DNA from 2 places in the Laceyella putida genome. Region 2 is predicted to be linked to the other one. Evidence: a T-box and tRNA genes for the amino acid it is inferred to sense, from the RefSeq annotation. Region 2 holds a T-box; the other holds one or more tRNA genes.
The links. The T-box of region 2 lies ahead of trpS (tryptophan--tRNA ligase). A T-box ahead of a tRNA ligase gene usually reads a tRNA of that ligase, here a tRNA-Trp.
Positions count from the first base shown of each region.

Region 1: it has a tRNA-Trp gene. The T-box ahead of trpS (tryptophan--tRNA ligase) is inferred to sense a tRNA for this amino acid. The anticodon was not compared.

Region 1 covers NZ_JBHTBW010000084.1:14,598-18,799, forward strand. Annotated here, with positions in the region: gene mnmA (tRNA 2-thiouridine(34) synthase MnmA) at 56-1,144, shown strand; gene ACFQNG_RS19790 (hypothetical protein) at 1,409-2,044, shown strand; tRNA gene ACFQNG_RS19795 (tRNA-Arg) at 2,092-2,168, opposite strand; tRNA gene ACFQNG_RS19800 (tRNA-Arg) at 2,254-2,330, opposite strand; tRNA gene ACFQNG_RS19805 (tRNA-Leu) at 2,340-2,426, opposite strand; tRNA gene ACFQNG_RS19810 (tRNA-Cys) at 2,437-2,510, opposite strand; tRNA gene ACFQNG_RS19815 (tRNA-Trp) at 2,521-2,594, opposite strand; tRNA gene ACFQNG_RS19820 (tRNA-Thr) at 2,598-2,673, opposite strand; tRNA gene ACFQNG_RS19825 (tRNA-Phe) at 2,677-2,752, opposite strand; tRNA gene ACFQNG_RS19830 (tRNA-Ser) at 2,789-2,882, opposite strand; gene ACFQNG_RS19835 (hypothetical protein) at 3,194-3,478, opposite strand.
Region 2 covers NZ_JBHTBW010000015.1:68,941-73,142, reverse strand. Annotated here, with positions in the region: gene ACFQNG_RS05760 (phytoene desaturase family protein) at 1-471, opposite strand, end outside; gene ACFQNG_RS05755 (2-thiouracil desulfurase family protein) at 768-1,244, shown strand; gene ACFQNG_RS05750 (CcdC family protein) at 1,372-1,884, opposite strand; T-box leader at 2,024-2,260, shown strand; gene trpS (tryptophan--tRNA ligase) at 2,308-3,285, shown strand; gene rpsT (30S ribosomal protein S20) at 3,405-3,671, opposite strand; gene gpr (GPR endopeptidase) at 3,871-4,202, shown strand, end outside.

The DNA of each region.
Region 1 (4,202 bases), on a different contig from region 2:
AATGAAGTCATGCCAACCATACAAGGTATGAAACCGAATATTGGAAGTGATGCAAATGGGCAATAAACATATACGTGTCGTAGTTGGAATGTCGGGCGGCGTGGATTCTTCCGTTACCGCCTGGTTACTGAAAGAGCAAGGCTATGACGTCATCGGGCTATTCATGAAGAATTGGGATGACACCGATGAATTTGGCCATTGCACCGCCACTGAAGATTTTGAGGATGTGCGTCGCGTCTGTGCGCAAATCGGTATTCCTTATTACTCTGTCAACTTTGAGAAAGAATATGAGCAAAAGGTCTTTCAATATTTCCTTGACGAATACCGAAAAGGAAGAACCCCCAACCCCGACATCCTATGCAATCGGGAGATCAAGTTTGGTGAATTCCTGCAGAAGGCGAAGCAACTTGGAGCCGATTTTATCGCTACAGGCCATTACGCGCAAATCATCGAGAAAGATGGCCACAAATACCTTGCGCGCGGAGCCGATCCAAACAAAGACCAAACCTACTTCCTCTATGCCGTCAACAAGCCGCAATTGATGCAAGCGATGTTCCCGATTGGGCATATGCAGAAGAATGAAGTGCGGGAAATCGCGAAAGAAGTGGGGTTGGCCACAGCCAAAAAGAAAGACAGCACCGGAATTTGTTTCATTGGAGAGCGTAATTTCCGCGAATTCCTAAGCCACTATCTCCCTGCCCAACCGGGGGAAATCCGCACACTGGACGGGGAAGTGAAAGGAACACACGATGGCTTGATGTACTACACCTTGGGCCAGCGCCAAGGTTTGGGGATTGGGGGAAGCGGTACGGGGGAACCATGGTTTGTCGTTAAAAAAGATCTGGAAAACAACATTCTTTATGTGGCACAAGGGCATGATCATGAAGCTCTCTATTCTGAAGGGCTCTTGGCTACGGAAATCAATTGGTTGGGTGAAGGGGCCATTCCAGCTGAGCCGTTCGAATGCACCGCCAAATTTCGCTATCGCCAAAAAGATCAACCCGTCCGCGTCATTCCGCAACCGGACCGGACTTTCCGGGTTGTGTACAAAGAACCGCAACGCGCGGTGACGCCAGGGCAATCCGTAGTTTTCTATGATGGAGAAGTGTGTTTGGGCGGAGGCATTATCGACTATACATTTTAATGGCCAAAATATGTGAATAGCGGTTTTCCTAACCAGTTGTTTATCTGGTGTTATTAGGAAAACCGCCTATTTTTAACATTTTTTTCCAAAATCATCTTTATGATAGGGCCTCTATTATCATATTGAATTCAGCTTGAAAATTGTTTTGATTGAATATTTCCAACTTATGCATATGATAAAAATGGGACTTTAGTCTACTATTCAAAAATTGGAAAATAGAGTAGCATTAAAACGAGTTGCATAGATTAAAGGGGGATTGTAGTCTTGAAAGATAAAACTCGTTTACCTACCCCTGAGTTTGACACTGATGAACTATCTCCTGAAGAATATAGCTACCAAATCAAACGCAAAACCATTGCATTGATCGGTGCGGGCATCGCTTGTTCGGTCTTTTCATATGCTCTCTTGCCACAAGTGGGTTCGGTTTCGCCTGAAGGTAGAACACCTATAACGGCTCAACAGTCCAACGGTCCCCATACGGAGAAACCTAAAGAGTTTTCACATACGCCTAATCCAACGGAATCTGCTAACGAAGCTGGTGTATCTTCAGATAAAGGACCCCAACCAGCTGAATCCGCATCTCATTCTCCGGACCCGGCTGATCCAGATTCAAGTTCCACCCCTGGTCAAAAACATGCCAGTCAAGGTTCGGACGCTCCGGCCAAGAGCAGAGACCGCAACCCACTTGACATTCATCAAGCCCCATCAGATGCCGTAGCCAAAGCAACACCCGCATTCGAAAAAAATCCTTCATCAAGTTCGGACATACATAGAGAATCGTCTACAAAGACACCGGATGAACAAACAGACAAATCGACACAAAAAACACCGAAAGACTCTTCCCCCTGCACCCCATCAAAAAACAAATTAGCAGAACTGTTGCGAGATTTAATAAATTGACCCATAATAAAAACAGCTGACAGAAATAGCGTCAGCTGTTTTTTCTGTGGCGTGCCCTGGAAGATTCGAACTCCCGACCTTCTGATCCGTAGTCAGACGCTCTATCCAGCTGAGCTAAGGGCACAAGAAAAGAAAGAATAAAAATGAAAAATTATATCGACAAGAAAGGTGGCAAAAAGGATACCAGTTTATCCAGTATCCTTTTATCTTGGCGTGCCCTGGAAGATTCGAACTCCCGACCTTTTGATCCGTAGTCAAACGCTCTATCCAGCTGAGCTAAGGGCACATATCAACTTGGTGCGGACGAAGGGACTTGAACCCCCACAGCCTAACGGCCACAAGAACCTGAATCTTGCGCGTCTGCCAATTCCGCCACGTCCGCATAGATCATATGGAGGCGGCACCCGGATTCGAACCGGGGGTAAAGGTTTTGCAGACCTCTGCCTTACCACTTGGCTATGCCGCCACGCTTAAAATGGCAGGGGCGGTAGGAATCGAACCCACACTGGAGGTTTTGGAGACCTCTGTTCTGCCATTAAACTACGCCCCTATATGGTGCTGGTGAGAGGACTTGAACCCCCAACCTACTGATTACAAGTCAGTTGCTCTACCAATTGAGCTACACCAGCTCATGGTGGCTCGGGACGGAATCGAACCGCCGACACGAGGATTTTCAGTCCTCTGCTCTACCGACTGAGCTACCGAGCCTCGGTATTAACACGCAATTACAATATTGTCAATGAGTGGCGGAGAGAGAGGGATTCGAACCCTCGAGGCGAGTTTTGCCCGCCTACACGATTTCCAATCGTGCTCCTTCGGCCAACTCGGACATCTCTCCGTGTTTTCATGTTGAAGTGTGATTCATTCTATCCACTTCATCGCTATCCATTGTTTCCGTCAGCTCAGCGCTGACAAAATATATAATACACTGCTTTATTCATGTTGTCAACGAGAATTTTAATTTACTTTTATTCTGAATTCAATGCCTCAGTGCATCACCTTTTGATTCGCCCTCTCCTTATTGCACATACAGCGAAAATCCGATATTGTCTAACGGAAACATTTATATATTAAAATCATATAGGATGATCCGCTCATTTTGTCAAAGAATTTGGGTTCGCCCTGTTTGGGACGATCTCCGTCATAGGTTCAATGCTGGAATGCCGTCATCAGCACCGCCTTCAGTAAAGCGTGCAGGAAACTAAATCCCATAGCCAATCCACTTAAAACTATCCCTACAACAGCCAAGTTTCCTTTTTCCGACTTTCTGCCACGCAGCCCCATAATAAGTCCAATTAGCCCACAGATAATCCCCGCCAGGGCAAAGACGAAAGATGAGAACACTCCAACAATCCCTAATACTAATGCTACCTGAGCTTCTTTATTCCGTTCTGGAAATCTTTTCAAATCAGATTGAATTTGCGTCGGTTCCATCAAATCCCTCCAACAGCCTCTTTCTCCTAATTTATTCATCAGGCGAATTTTGTTTCCTTTTTTTGTATCAATTTGTCCGCTCTTCTCCCTATTATTTCATCATTGACCTTTTTATCTCAACTTATTCCCTCAAGCCATGCTATTGATCTGGCACTTCCACGGCTGAACGCATGATTGGGTAATTCCAAACATCGACCAAACTTAACCGCTAGGTCTGCGGCAAAGAGTATCATCCCTGCGGGATGTTGATGGCTACATTGATTCCATCACGGTGAATTCCCGATTTTATCGGGGTGCCAAGCATCTTGATCCGCGCCTTGTTCCCAATGCTCCCCCTATCTATAACCATCAATCCCCCATCCATGCCTACCGCAGGATCTTTTTCGCTGAAACATAGGGGCATTTCTTTCACATAGGCTGGAGACAAAATCCTTCTCCGTGCGGGTGAGTCGAATGGTAGCGCCCATGATTTTCCCTTCCGCTTTCCTGCCTTGGCAAACTTCATCCAGCCGTACTTAGGGAATTTGATTTTGTTTTTCAACTCTTTGGATAGTCGATTCGTCCTTCTTTAAATGATTGCTTGGACTTGTATTTGGCTGAACCCGATTCGTCCGCTTTTAAAACGAGGGGGATCTTTTTGTTTCTTAAAAAAGACGAAACGCATCAATCGGCTATTTCCAACATGTTCTGAAACGAAGTAAAATCCTCTTTTTCTTAGGATTGC
Region 2 (4,202 bases):
GATCGTCAACAGCAGATCGCGAACTTGCGGCGTCTCTTTTTGGAGATACTCACCAATGGGAATGCCTTCTTCCCCCCGTTCGATGGAGGACATCGTCTTGAACACTTCATAGGCGAACCGGACCTTGTCTTGGGAATCAAGGACTTTGGTGCGGTACAGCCCCTCCAATGTCGCCGGCATCGGCGTTGTATATGACCCCATGTCATAATAAGCTTTGGATGGGGAAAAGTCTTTCCAATTGACGTTCAAACCGATTTCATGTTCGAATTTGCGCAAGATGGATTTATCACGGGCATAGATGGCGTGAGCGCCAAAGTTAAAATTAAATCCCTTTAACGGGATGGTAATGGCTCGCCCTCCCAATTTGGGCGCTTTTTCCAGCAGGGTCACGTCGTATCCATTGTGTGTGAGTCGAGCGGCAGCGCTTAAGCCAGCTAAACCTCCACCCACCACAACCACTTTTTCAGACACGTAAAAACACTCTCCTCCAGTAAACGGTTACAAAGCGGAATAAATAGATATATCTACCACTTTCACTATTTTAACAAGTTTAAAACGTTTAGAGTAGGCTTTTGTTTGAGTTCGAAACTTTCTTGCTAGTGTTTCTCAGGCCGGAAGTGTAACGGATCGGCATGCGCAAGTCAAAAACCTTGTGCCATTTGATTATGCCGTCGAATTCGCCTGACTACTATTGTATGATAAAGTGGGAAAAATGGATACGGCAGAGGAAACAGACGGACATGAAGCGGACAAGGAAGGGATGGCGGATGAAGAAAAAGTTGGTGAGCGCTTGTTTTGCAGGGATTCATTGTCGCTATGACGGCAGGCACAATCGCGTGGAACAGATCCAGGATCTGGTTAAACGGGGTGAAGCGATTCCTGTGTGCCCCGAGCAGATGGGCGGTTTGTCCACTCCGCGCAAGCCGGCGGAAATTGTCGGCGGGGATGGCCATGATGTGTTGGACGGGAAAGCCAAAGTGATTGATATCGATGGGAAAGATGTGACGGAAGCCTTTGTGCGCGGGGCCTATGAGGCTTTGCACATGGCCCGGATGCTGGGGGTGGATGAAGCGATCCTAAAAGAGAAGAGCCCCTCCTGCGGCAGTTGCGTGATCTATGATGGCACCTTTCAAGGGAAGAAGAAAACAGGCAAAGGGGTGACGGCGGCCCTCTTGGAACGGCATGGGATCAAAGTGGCGTCGGAGGAGACGTGGGAAGAGCAAGAGACACCAAAAAACTCATGACTATTCAGCACAACCCAGGGATGAAAGTGTGCTGCTTGTGGAAGGGAACAACATGGCCGACCGACTCGTTAACATCATAAGTACTTTCGCAAAAGAGGCCCCTCACACATGAGAGGCCATTCGCCTATTATACGGCGGTCGATGGTGTTTTGTTTCGCTTGAGCTCTTGCTCCAACTTTTTATACTGCATCAACATGGCGATGCGCCATGGCAACAGCATGCCAAAAGCGAGGATGAAGAACACACTGCCTGTTTGAAAGACGCTGATATGATGTTCGATGTAGTTGTGCAAAGAGAGACGTACGAGGAAGAGGCCGGACAGAATGAACAAAAACGCCCGCGACTGTTTCAGGTAGATTTGGTCTTCTTTTATTTCAAAAGCGGATGTTTTGATCAGCGGCAAGGAAAAAAACAAGGCCCCCACCAAAAAGGAAAGGATCGCCCACGCGGCTGGAATGTGAAACTCGGGAAACAGGAACATTAGAAAACCTGTGCTCATCCCGAGTGGAGGAATGATGATCTTCTTGGCTGATGTGGGTTTTTTGGATGCCCTCAGCCGCATGATAAAAAATGTCGAAGCCATCAGAAAAGCGATGACCGGTGCGATTGCCGTGAGATGAATCGGTAGTGTCTGAACCATATCCGTCCCTCCTAATTCTAGAAAAAAACTAGCACATTCTTGTCCCTTTGTAAATAAGGTTATGCTTGACTTCGGGGCAAAATTAGCGCAAAATACATATCAATAAGTATCCTTTGCGATTGGGAAAATTTTCATACCGATGACGGCGATGATAAAGAAGAGTAGCATGGGAGCGGCTGTTTAGAGAGTTGGCGGATGGTGCGAGCCAATCAGTCCCCGGTGTGAATGGGCTTTGGAGCCGTTTTCTTGAACGCGGGAAGATATCCCGCCAGTAGGGAAAAACGGGTTGCTTCCGTTATTGAGATCAAGTGTGCCTGATGCGATCCAAGCTTCAGGCAAACAAGGGTGGTACCGCGAGTTCAAGCTCGTCCCTTTTTGGGGCGGGCTTTTTTATTTTCATCAGCAAAAGGAGGGCGTTGTGACATGGAACGCGTACTGTCAGGAATCCAACCGACGGGCATCGTCACGTTGGGGAATTATATTGGGGCGATGCAACGTTTTGTGAAGTTGCAGGAAGAAGCCGATTGTTATTTTTGCGTCGTTAACTTGCATGCCATTACCATTCCGCAAAATCCGGAAGAACTGAGACAGAAAACATTGGATCTGGTGGCCATGTACTTGGCGACTGGACTTGATCCGTCCAAGGCCACCATCTTCGTGCAGTCGCAGGTTGCGGCCCATGCCGAAGCGGGATGGTTGTTGCAGTGTGTGGCCCGGGTGGGGGAATTGAACCGCATGGTGCAATTCAAAGAGAAGGGAAAAGGGTCTGAATCGGTGGTGGCGGGACTATACACCTATCCGGTTCTGCAAGCGGCGGATATCTTACTGTACAATGCCAACCGGGTGCCCGTTGGCGAAGACCAGAAACAACACTTGGAGCTGACACGTGAGATTGCGGAGCGGTTTAACCGGGATTACGCCGATGTCCTCACGCTGCCCGAGCCGTTTATCGGGGAAGTGGGGGCAAGAATCATGGGTTTGGATAACCCGGAGAAAAAGATGAGCAAAAGCGCCGACAGCGAGTTCAACTACATTACCTTGCTGGATGAACCGAAGAAGATCGAGAAGAAGTTGAAGCGCGCGGTCACGGATTCGGAGAACATGGTTCGCTTCGATCCCGCAACGAAGCCGGGCATCAGCAATTTGCTCAACATCTACAGCAGCTTGTCCGGCAAGCCGATCAAAGAATTGGAAAAAGATTATGAAGGGGTGGGCTACGGTCAGTTTAAGAAGGACCTGATTGAAGTGACGGTGGACCATCTCGCGCCGATCCAAGCGCGCTTCCGGGAAATCAGAAATTCGGATGAGGTGATGAGAGTACTGGAGCAAGGCCGAGAAAAGGCAAGCGAAGTGGCGAATCAAACGTTGCGGCGCATGAAAGATGCCATGGGGATTATTTAATGCAAAAGGATCTCGTCCTGGGTAGGGGCGAGATCTTTTTAAGTGAACTATTCGCCACTAAGTGGCAGAAGTCACAATTTAAAAAACGACCCAGTCGAGTGGGCCGTTCATTGGTCGCATTACGCTTGCAATGCTTGCAATTTTTTAACGAGGCGGGACTTCTTGCGAGCCGCCGCATTTTTATGGATCAGGCCTTTGGTTACTGCTTTGTCCAAGGTGCGAGCAGCTTGGTTGTACAGAACCGCTGCTTTCTCGCTGTCTTGTTGATCAACGGCAACCAGGAATTTTTTCACGGCCGTACGCATAGCGGACTTTTGGGAAGCGTTGCGTTCACGGCGGATTTCGTTAGTTTTAGCACGTTTGATTGCGGACTTGATGTTAGCCAATGCGTTCACCTCCTGTGGGATTGGTTCTCCGCATCCCATTTATGCAACATGCAATATTCTAGCACGAGCCATGGCAAAAAGCAATAACAGGAAGCTCAGAGAATAATTAAATCAAGAAAAAGCAAACTATTAGCGGGAATGCGGGGGGATGTGGCCATCATACATCCCCAATAGATATAGCGGGGAAGGAGGTTCTGCGATGAACCTGGAGCGAAAGGAACATCAAATCGATTTATCCGGCTACTCCATCCGCACAGACCTGGCGCGGGAAGCGCATCAAATGGCGGTGGAGGAGCGAGGGGACGCAAGCGAAATCCCCGGTGTGCGGGTTGAAGAGGACACCCGGGAAGGAATTACCACCAGTTGGATCTGGATTGATGATCAAGCGGGAAGCGAAGCGATGGGAAAATTGCCTGGAACTTACCTGACGATTGAAGTGCCCGCTTTGCGGTCAAAGGATTCAATGTTGGAAAAACGGGTGAGTGAACACTTTGCCGAACAATTTGGACGCTTTTTGTCCGAGATTGGCAT